Regions from separate parts of the Fundidesulfovibrio sp. YSD1 genome, predicted to be linked through region 2. Evidence: predicted binding sites of a transcription regulator. Region 2 holds the regulator's gene; the other holds the start of a gene.
What was found. The regulator sigma-54, encoded in region 2, starts transcription at its own class of promoters, with help from an activator protein. The targets are predictions, from matches to a motif close to CTGGCACGGNNNNTGCTT.
Positions count from the first base shown of each region.

Region 1: a site for sigma-54 is predicted at 1,618-1,635, ahead of ACZ5V4_RS13580 (anion permease). Genes of this name have one in related genera too.

Region 1 covers NZ_AP043666.1:2,904,971-2,909,149, forward strand. Annotated here, with positions in the region: gene ACZ5V4_RS13580 (anion permease) at 80-1,510, opposite strand; gene ACZ5V4_RS13585 (sigma-54-dependent transcriptional regulator) at 1,823-3,250, opposite strand; gene ACZ5V4_RS13590 (transporter substrate-binding domain-containing protein) at 3,247-4,179, opposite strand, start outside.
Region 2 covers NZ_AP043666.1:148,544-152,722, reverse strand. Annotated here, with positions in the region: gene ACZ5V4_RS00795 (PTS sugar transporter subunit IIA) at 1-319, opposite strand, end outside; gene hpf (ribosome hibernation-promoting factor, HPF/YfiA family) at 319-855, opposite strand; gene rpoN (RNA polymerase factor sigma-54) at 897-2,336, opposite strand; gene ACZ5V4_RS00780 (KdsC family phosphatase) at 2,530-3,090, opposite strand; gene ACZ5V4_RS00775 (CTP synthase) at 3,087-4,179, opposite strand, start outside.

The sequences.
Region 1 (4,179 bases), 990 kb from region 2:
GGTTCTCCTTGAGGCGGCCGGTCCGCGCGCAGCCGGGGAGACGGCGCGCGGACCGGCGTGGAGGGAACCTTCCGGAGCGTTACATCCTGGCCAGGTTCCAGGGGAAGCCCACCAGCAGGAACACCCCCAGGTAGATCAGGCCGAAGACGAAGCCCAGCATCCAGAACTCCTTGCCCTTGATGTAGCCCGAGCCGAAGTAGATGGGCGAGGGGCCGGTGCCGTAGGGCGTGATCACGCCCATGATGCCGAGCGTGGAGCACAGGAGCATGGAGACCAGGGGCATGTTCAGGCCCGGGATGGCCATGGCCGCCGCGAGCATCACGGGCAGCATGGCCGCCACGTGGGCCGTGACGCTGGCGAACATGTAGTGGCTGGCGAAGAACACCACCACCAGGCCGATCATGGCCGCCGTGGGGGACATGCCCTGGAGCGAGCCGGAGATGGACTTGGCGAACCACTCCAGGAAGCCCGTGCGCGCCAGGCCCCCGGCCAGGGTGACCAGGGTGGCGAACCAGGCCAGCACGTTCCAGGCCTGCTTGTTGGCCACGATGTCGTCCCAGGTGACCACCTTGAGCAGGGCCATGAGGCTCACTGCAGCGATTGCCACGGTGGTGCCGTTGACCTCTTTGCCGAGGAAGATCCAGCAGGCCAGGGCCCCGGCGGCCAAAAGGGCCATGATGACCTCGCGGACGCTGATGGAGCCCAGCTTGGCCAGCTCCGCGCCCGCCCAGATGGGGGCGTCGGCCGAGGCCTTCTTGGTGGGCGGGTAGAGCACGTAGGCCAAAAGCGGCGTGGCCGCGAACAGGATCGCGCCCACGGGCAGAAAGCTCATGAACCAGTCGTTCCAGGTCAGGGTGACCTTGGCGGTCTTCTCCACCAGCGACTGGGCCAGCAGGTTGGGGGCCAGCGAGGTCAGGAACATGGAGGAGGTGACGCAGGTGGTGGCCAGGGCGGTCCACATCAGGTACGCGCCCAGCCCGCGCGGGTTTTCCTCGGGGGTGGAGCCGTAGAGCGGCGGGATGTTCTTGATGATCGGGTAGAGGGTGCCGCCGCTGCGCGCCGTGTTGGAGGGCATGAACGGGGCCAGGATCAGGTCGGCCAGGGCCACGGCGTAGCCCAGGCCCAGGGCGCGCTTGCCCATGAGCTTGATCAGCGTGAGCGCGATGCGCTTGCCCAGGCCCGTCTTCTCGTAGCCGAGGGCGAACATGAACGCGGCGAAGATGAGCCAGACCGTGCCGTCGGAGAAGCCCGAGAGCGCCCACTTGATGGACTCGGCCGCAGTGCCGGGCTTGCCGGGGCCCACGGGCACGAGGTTGAACACGGCGGCGATGGACACGCCGATGAGCCCGGCCAGGGCCGGGGCGATGGGTTCGAGCACCAGCGCGGCCACCACGGCCACGAAGACCGCGAAATAGCGCCAGGCGTCCGGGGTCAGCCCCTGGGGCGTGGGCAGGGCCAGGATGGCCAGGCCCGCGGCGACCGGGACGACGGCCTTGATGTTGAACTTCATATCCCCTCCTCGCTAACTGGTCCGGCCCGGACGTCCACGCTCCCCCTCCGGCTCCGGGCCATGGGCGGAAGGGGCGGTCCAATGGGTGGTCGTGCTCGGCTCGTGCAAGGCAAGGATGATGCCAGCCCGGGGCGCGGCAGGGAAACGGCGCGGGTGCGCGGAGTGCCGGTGGCGGAAGGGAGGGGAACCCGGGCGAACGGAGATAACCCTGGTTATGGGGAGGCTTAGGTCGGGTGGTTTTATTTTTTTATTTCAATATGCTGGCGTTCATTCCGCTCGGAATGGCCATGAAAACGGTTATGGGGGTTGCGTTCAGCCCTCGCCGGTCTGGCCGCGCATCTGCTTCAGGCGCTTGCTGAGCGCGGGCTGGGTGATGCCAAGGAGCCTGGCGGCCAGGGTCTGGTTGTTGCCCGAACGCTCCAGGGCCTCCTCCACCAGGAAGCGCGCGGCCTCGGAGAAGCTCGGCAGGCGCTCGAAGCAGGAGAACGGGTTGACCGCCTCGGCCGGGGGGCCGCAGGCTGCCTGGGGTTCGGCCCTGCCGATGGCCTTCTCGAAGGTCTCCATGGAGAGCATGCGCCCGGGGTGCACGCTCACGGCGTCGTAGACCATGGCCTTGAGCTCGCGCACGTTGCCCGGGAAAGGGTAGGCGCACAGGCGCTGGGCCAGCTCGCGCGGGGGGGAGGGCTTTTTCTTTCCGAGCGAGCGCGCGGCCTCCTCCAGGAAGTGGTGCAGCAGGGGCTCGATGTCCTCCTTGCGCTCGCGCAGGGCGGGCACGTGCACGTGGTGGGTGCGCAGGCGGTAGAAGAGGTCGCGCCTGAACTGCCCCCCGGCCTCCTTGGCCGCCAGGTCCTGGTGGGTGGCCACCACCACGCGGGCCTTCATGCGCCTGGGCTGGTCGCTGCCCAGGGGGAAGTACTCGCCCTCCTGGAGCAGGCGCAGGAGCTTCACCTGGGAGGCGATGGAGAGGTCGCCGATCTCGTCCAGAAAGAGCGTGCCCCCGGCGGCCTCCTCGATCATGCCCCTGCGCGGGGCGTCGGCCCCGGTGAAGGCCCCGCGCACGTGGCCGAAGAGCGTGTCCGCGAACACCGAGTCGTCCAGGCCCGCCACGTTCACGGACACCAGCGGCCCCTTGCGCCCCGAGAGCTCGTGGGCCGCGCGCACCAGGTTCTCCTTGCCCGTGCCCGATTCGCCGGTGATCAGGAGCGGCTGGGGGCTTGCGGCCACGGCCTCGACATAGGCGAACACGGCGGACATGGCCCGGCTGCGCGTGATGATCCCCGAGAACGCCCCGGGGTCGAGCGGCCCGCCCGAGGCCACGCGCGTCAGCGCCGCGAGGTTCTCGTCGCGAAGCTCGAGCATGCGCACCGCGCGCAGCACGCCGCCCACGATCCTGTCCTGCTCGTCGGTCTTCACGAAGTAGTCGTAGGCCCCGAGCTTCATGCAGCGCACGGCGCTCTCCAACTGGTTGAGCCCGCTGACCACGATACGCACCGTCTCCGGGTGGCGCTCGGCGATCATGGACAGAAGTTCCTCGCCGGAGGGCCGGGGCATGGTCAGGTCCAGGAGCGCGAGCCCGAAGCCGCCCTGATCCAGGAGCTCCATGACCTCGGCGCTGTTCTGGCAGGACGCGACGTTGGTGATGCCGGCCGAGGACTCCAGGGTCAGCGTGAGCGAGCGCAGCCACGCAGGCTCGTCGTCCACCAGCAGGATCTTGAAGGACGGGTAGGGCGAACCGTTCATTTCGCGCCCTCCCTGAGCGCGGGCAGGCTCATCGTGACGATGCTGCCGAGCCCCCTGGTGGAGGAAAACCCGAGCTTGCCGCCGAGCTCCTTGACGATGCCCGCCGACACGGAAAGCCCGAGCCCCGTGCCGCCGCTCTCGCGCTTGGTGGTGAAGAAGGGGTCGGTCAGGCGCGAGAGGTGCTCCTCGGCTATGCCCGTGCCCTCGTCGCGCACGGTGAGCACCACCATGTCCGAGTGCCTGTCGTGGCGGGTGGCCACCTCGATGGCCTTGCTCCGGTCCGGCAGGGCCTGGCAGGCGTTGATCACCAGGTTGATGAGCACCTGCTCGATGCGCTGGGAGTTGCCGAGCACCCGGGGCAGGCCTTCGGCCAGCTTGAGGCCGAAGTGGTCCGTGGCCTTGCGGATGGCCGCGTCCACCAAGCGCACGGCCTTGCGCGCGGACTCGTTGACGTCCACGGGCACGCGGATGGAGCCCTCGTCGCTGCGGGCGAAATCCTTGAGGTCGTTGACGATGCGCTTGATGCGCTGCGCGCCCTCCTGCATCTCCTCGAGCATCACGGGCAGTTCCTGGCGCATGCGGTCGTAGGGGATGCCGCCCAGGGTGAAGTTGCCGTACTCGTCATGGTGCCGGTCCAGGATGGGCAGGGAGTCGGCCTGGGCCTTGCGCAGGATGGGCAGGTTCATGAGGATGAGCCCGTTGGGGTTGTTGATCTCGTGGGCCACGCCCGAGACCAGCACGCCGAGCGCCGCCATCTTGTCCGCCTGCACGAGCTGCTGCTGGTTGCGGTGCAGCTGCTCCAGGGCGTCGGAGAGGCTTTTGGTGCGCTCGGCCACCCTCTTGCGCAAGGTGTGCGACCAGAACACCGCCGCCGCCAGCAAGAGGAGCATGGGCGCCACCACGGCCGAGACGGCCTTCAGGGCCTGGTC
Region 2 (4,179 bases):
CCGGGGCGAGCACCAGGAAGAATATCCTGCACCGCTTGTGGTCCAGGGCCTCGAAATCCACCCCGGACTTGCTGCGGCCGACCACGATGACGATCTCCCCCAGGGAGTCCATCTTTCCGTGCGGGATGGCCACGCCGTCGCCGATGCCCGTGGTGCCCAGGTTCTCCCTGTCGAGCAGGACCCTCAAGGCTTTTTTCGGGTCCACGTCCGCGAAGGCTTTCGCCACGGGCGCCACCAGTTCGGCCAGGACCTCGGGCTTGTCCGAGGCCTTGAGGTCGTCCAGCACGAAATCCCTGCGCAGGAACTCTCCCAGCCGCATCAGAGGGATACTCCAGGGTCGATCAGGCCGTAGTCGGCGTTCTTGCGCTTGTAGATCACGTTGATGCGCTCGCTCTCGGAGTTGAAGAACACCAGGAACTCGAACTTCATGGCGTCGAGCTGCAGGGCGGCCTCTTCCACGCTCATGGGCTTCGGGTTGTACTTGTCGGACTCCTCGATGGAGCTGACCTTGCCCTCGGCCATGCTGACCACGCCCATGGTCACGGAGGCGGAGGCGGCCTTGCGGCGGTCCTTCATCTTCTCGCGCATCTTGCGCATCTGGGCTTCGAGCTTGTCCGTGATCATGTCGATGGTGGAGTACATGTCGTCGGAGCGCTCATGGGCGGAGATGTGCATGGCGTCGGCGTCGATGACCACGTCCGCGATCTGGCGGGTCTTCTCCACGGAGAGGGTGACCACGACCTCGGCGTTCTCGGCGTTGGGCATATATTTGTTGAGCTTGTCGAAACGCTTGCCAGCGTATTCGCGCAGACCGGGAGACGGCTCGAAATTCTTGAAATGGAAAGCGATGTTCATGATATCCTCCGGAAATGGCCGCTTTGGACGATGCGGCGTTTTTACAGGACTTCCTTGCGCTTGGACGAGGACTCGATGCCCATGGCCATGCGGTACTTGGCCACGGTGCGCCGGGCTATGTTCACCTGAAGCTTCTGCTTGAGGATGTCCGCGATCTGCTCGTCGCTGACGGGCTTTTTCGGGTCCTCCGCGGCGATGAGCTGCTTGATGAGCGCCTTCACCGACTCGGAGCCCACGCTCGACCCGTCGTCGAGCTCCAGGGCCGAGTTGAAGAAGAACTTCAGCTCGAAGATGCCATGGGGGGTGGCCACGTACTTGCTGGTGGTGATGCGGCTGACGGTGGATTCGTGCATGCCGATGTCGTCGGCCACGTCCTTGAGGATCAGCGGCTTCAACTTGGTCACGCCTTCCTCGAAGAAATCGCGCTGAAACTTGACTATCGATTCCAGCACCTTGAACAGCGTGCGCTGGCGCTGGTAGAGGCTCTTCATCAGCCACTGGGCCGAGCGCATCTTGTCCTGGAGGTAGTCCTTGTCCTTGCCCGTGCCGATGCGGGACATGTCCTCCATGTAGTACGGGGAGAGCTGGAGCTTGGGCAGGCCGTCCTCGTTGAGCACGATGACGAAATCCTCGCCGTACTTGTACACGTAGGCGTCCGGGCTCACGTAGACGGGATCGGATCCGCTGAAGTGCGAGCCGGGCATGGGGTCGAGGGACTGGATGATCTCAAGGTATTCCTTGATGTCCTCCAGCGTGATCCTGAACTTCTTGGCCAGCTGCTTGTAGCGCTTCTTCTCCAGGTCCTCCAGGTGGTCGCGGACGATCTCCAGGAGCACCGGGTCCTTGTAGCGGTAGACCTCCAGCTGCACCAGCAGGCACTCCTGCGGGGTGCGGGCGGCCACGCCCACGGGGTCGAAGCGCTGGAGCGTGTAGAGAACCTTCTCCACCATGGCGGGCTCCACGGCGCAGTCGGCCGCGATGTCCTCCACGGACTCGCCCAGGTAGCCCTGGGCGTTCAGGTTGCCCACGATGCCCTCGGCCACGCGGCGCTCTTCGGGCGTGAAGGGCGAAAGATTGATCTGCCAGGCGAGGTGGCCCTCCAGGGAGGGCTTGGAGGAAAGCCTGGCCTCGAAGGACATGCCCTCCTCCGGGGCCTCGTACTCGCGCACGGTGGCCTGGCGGGAGGTGGAGGCGAAGTCGCCGATGTAGTCGTCCCACTCGGCGGTCTTGAGCAGCTCGCGCTGCATGGCCCCCTCTTCCTGGGTGGCGTCCGGCGCGTGGGAGTCTTCCGCGATGGTGGGCTCGGGCCGGTCGTCGTCCTGGTAGGTCTCCTCCAGAAGGGGATTCTCGAGCATCTCCTTCTGGACGGTCTCCACCAGCTCCAGCCTTGAGAGCTGCAACAGCTTGATGGCCTGCTGCAACTGCGGAGTCATCACCAGTTGCTGCGAAAGCTTGAGTTGCTGTCTGAGCTCAAGAGCCATGCGCGCTCGGTACCTCTCGGTCGGGTTCAGGGGCTAGCAAGAAAAATGCCGGAAACACCTAATCGGCAACGGCGGTTATGCACTAAAAGAGGGAACGTGGCAAGACTTGACGCGGTTTCTCCGCAAGGCCCAAGGGTGCGCCGGGCGGTTTTGCAGGTCGCAAGGGGAGCAAGGCGGCGTTTTCGGGGCCGTTTCAGCACGACCAGCGGTCCCAGATGCCCGAAAGCAGGCCCTGGGCCAGGAGCAGGAACCTCGCGGCCTCCCGCACCGCCCCGTGCCCCCCGGGCCTGCGCGACACCCACTGGGCCAGGCGCAGCACCTCGGGCTGGGCGTCGGAGGGGGCCATGGGCAGGCCCGCGCGGGCCATCACGGACGCGTCCAGCCAGTCGTCGCCCATGTAGGCGGCCTGCTGGGCCTCCAATCCCTTCGATTCCAGAATGCCCTCGAACACGGGCAGCTTCTTCAGGTGCCCGCCGTGGAACTCGCGGATGCCGAGTTCGCGCATGCGGTGCTCGGCCTGGACGTTGCCCAGCCCCGAGATGACCGCCACCTCGATCCCGGCCTGCATGAGGAGCTTGAGCCCCATGCCGTCCTGGACGCCGAAGCGCTTGAAGCCGACGCCGTGCTGCGAGGCCCCGTCGTGCCAGACGCCGTTGTCCGTGAGCACCCCGTCCACGTCCAGGACGAGGAGCTTCACGGACCTGGCCAGGCCCAGGGCCCGGCGGTTGACGCCGGGCCTGACGGGCCGCCTCACTTGCCCTCGCGGGCGGCCTTGGAGGCCCTGATGAACTCGCGGAACAGCGGGTGCGGCTTCATGGGGTTGGACTTGAACTCCGGATGGAACTGGCAGCCCAAAAACCACGGATGCCCGGGCAGCTCGACAACCTCCACCAGGGACTCGTCCGGCGAGAGCCCGGAGAAGACCATGCCCTTCTCCTCCATGCGCGCGAAGTAGGCCTTGTTGAACTCGTAGCGGTGGCGGTGGCGCTCCTCGATGTTGGCGGCCTGGTAGGCCTCCATGGCCGCGGTGCCGGGCTTGACCACGCAGGGGTAGGCGCCCAGGCGCATGGTGCCGCCCATTTCGGAGTCCACGTCGCGCTTCTCCACCTTCTTGGTGCGGAAGTCGTACCATTCGCGCATCAGGTAGATGATCGGGTCGGGGCTCAGGCGGTTGAACTCCTCGGAGTTGGCCTCGGGCAGGCCGAGCACGTTGCGCGCGAACTCGATGCAGGCCAGCTGCATGCCCAGGCAGATGCCGAAGAAGGGAACCTTGTTCTCGCGGGCATACCGGATGGCCGCGATCTTGCCCTCCACGCCGCGCGAGCCGAAGCCGCCGGGCACGAGGATGCCGTCCATGCCCGCCAGGCGCTCGGCCACGTTGGCCGGGGTGACCTCCTCGGAGTTCACGTAGACCAGGTCGACCTTCACGTCGTTGGCCACGCCGCCGTGCACCAGGGCCTCGTGCAGGCTCTTGTAGGCCTCCTTGAGGTCCACGTACTTGCCCACGATGCCGATGGTCACCTCGCCCTTGGGGTGGGCGAGCTTCCTGCACAGGTTCTGCCAGGGGTCGAGCTCCGCGTTCTTGGCGGGCAGGCGCAGGAGGATGGCGATCTTCTGGTCCACGCCCTCGGCGTAGAGCTTGAGGGGCACCTCGTAGATGCTTTTCACGTCCACGGAGGTGAACACGGCGTCCGGGTCCACGTTGCAGAAGAGCGCGATCTTGCTCTTGAGCGACTGGTCCAGGTCGATCTCGGAGCGGCAGAGGATGATGTCGGGCTGGATGCCGATGGAGCGAAGCTCCTTGACGCTGTGCTGGGTGGGCTTGGTCTTCAGCTCCCCAGCC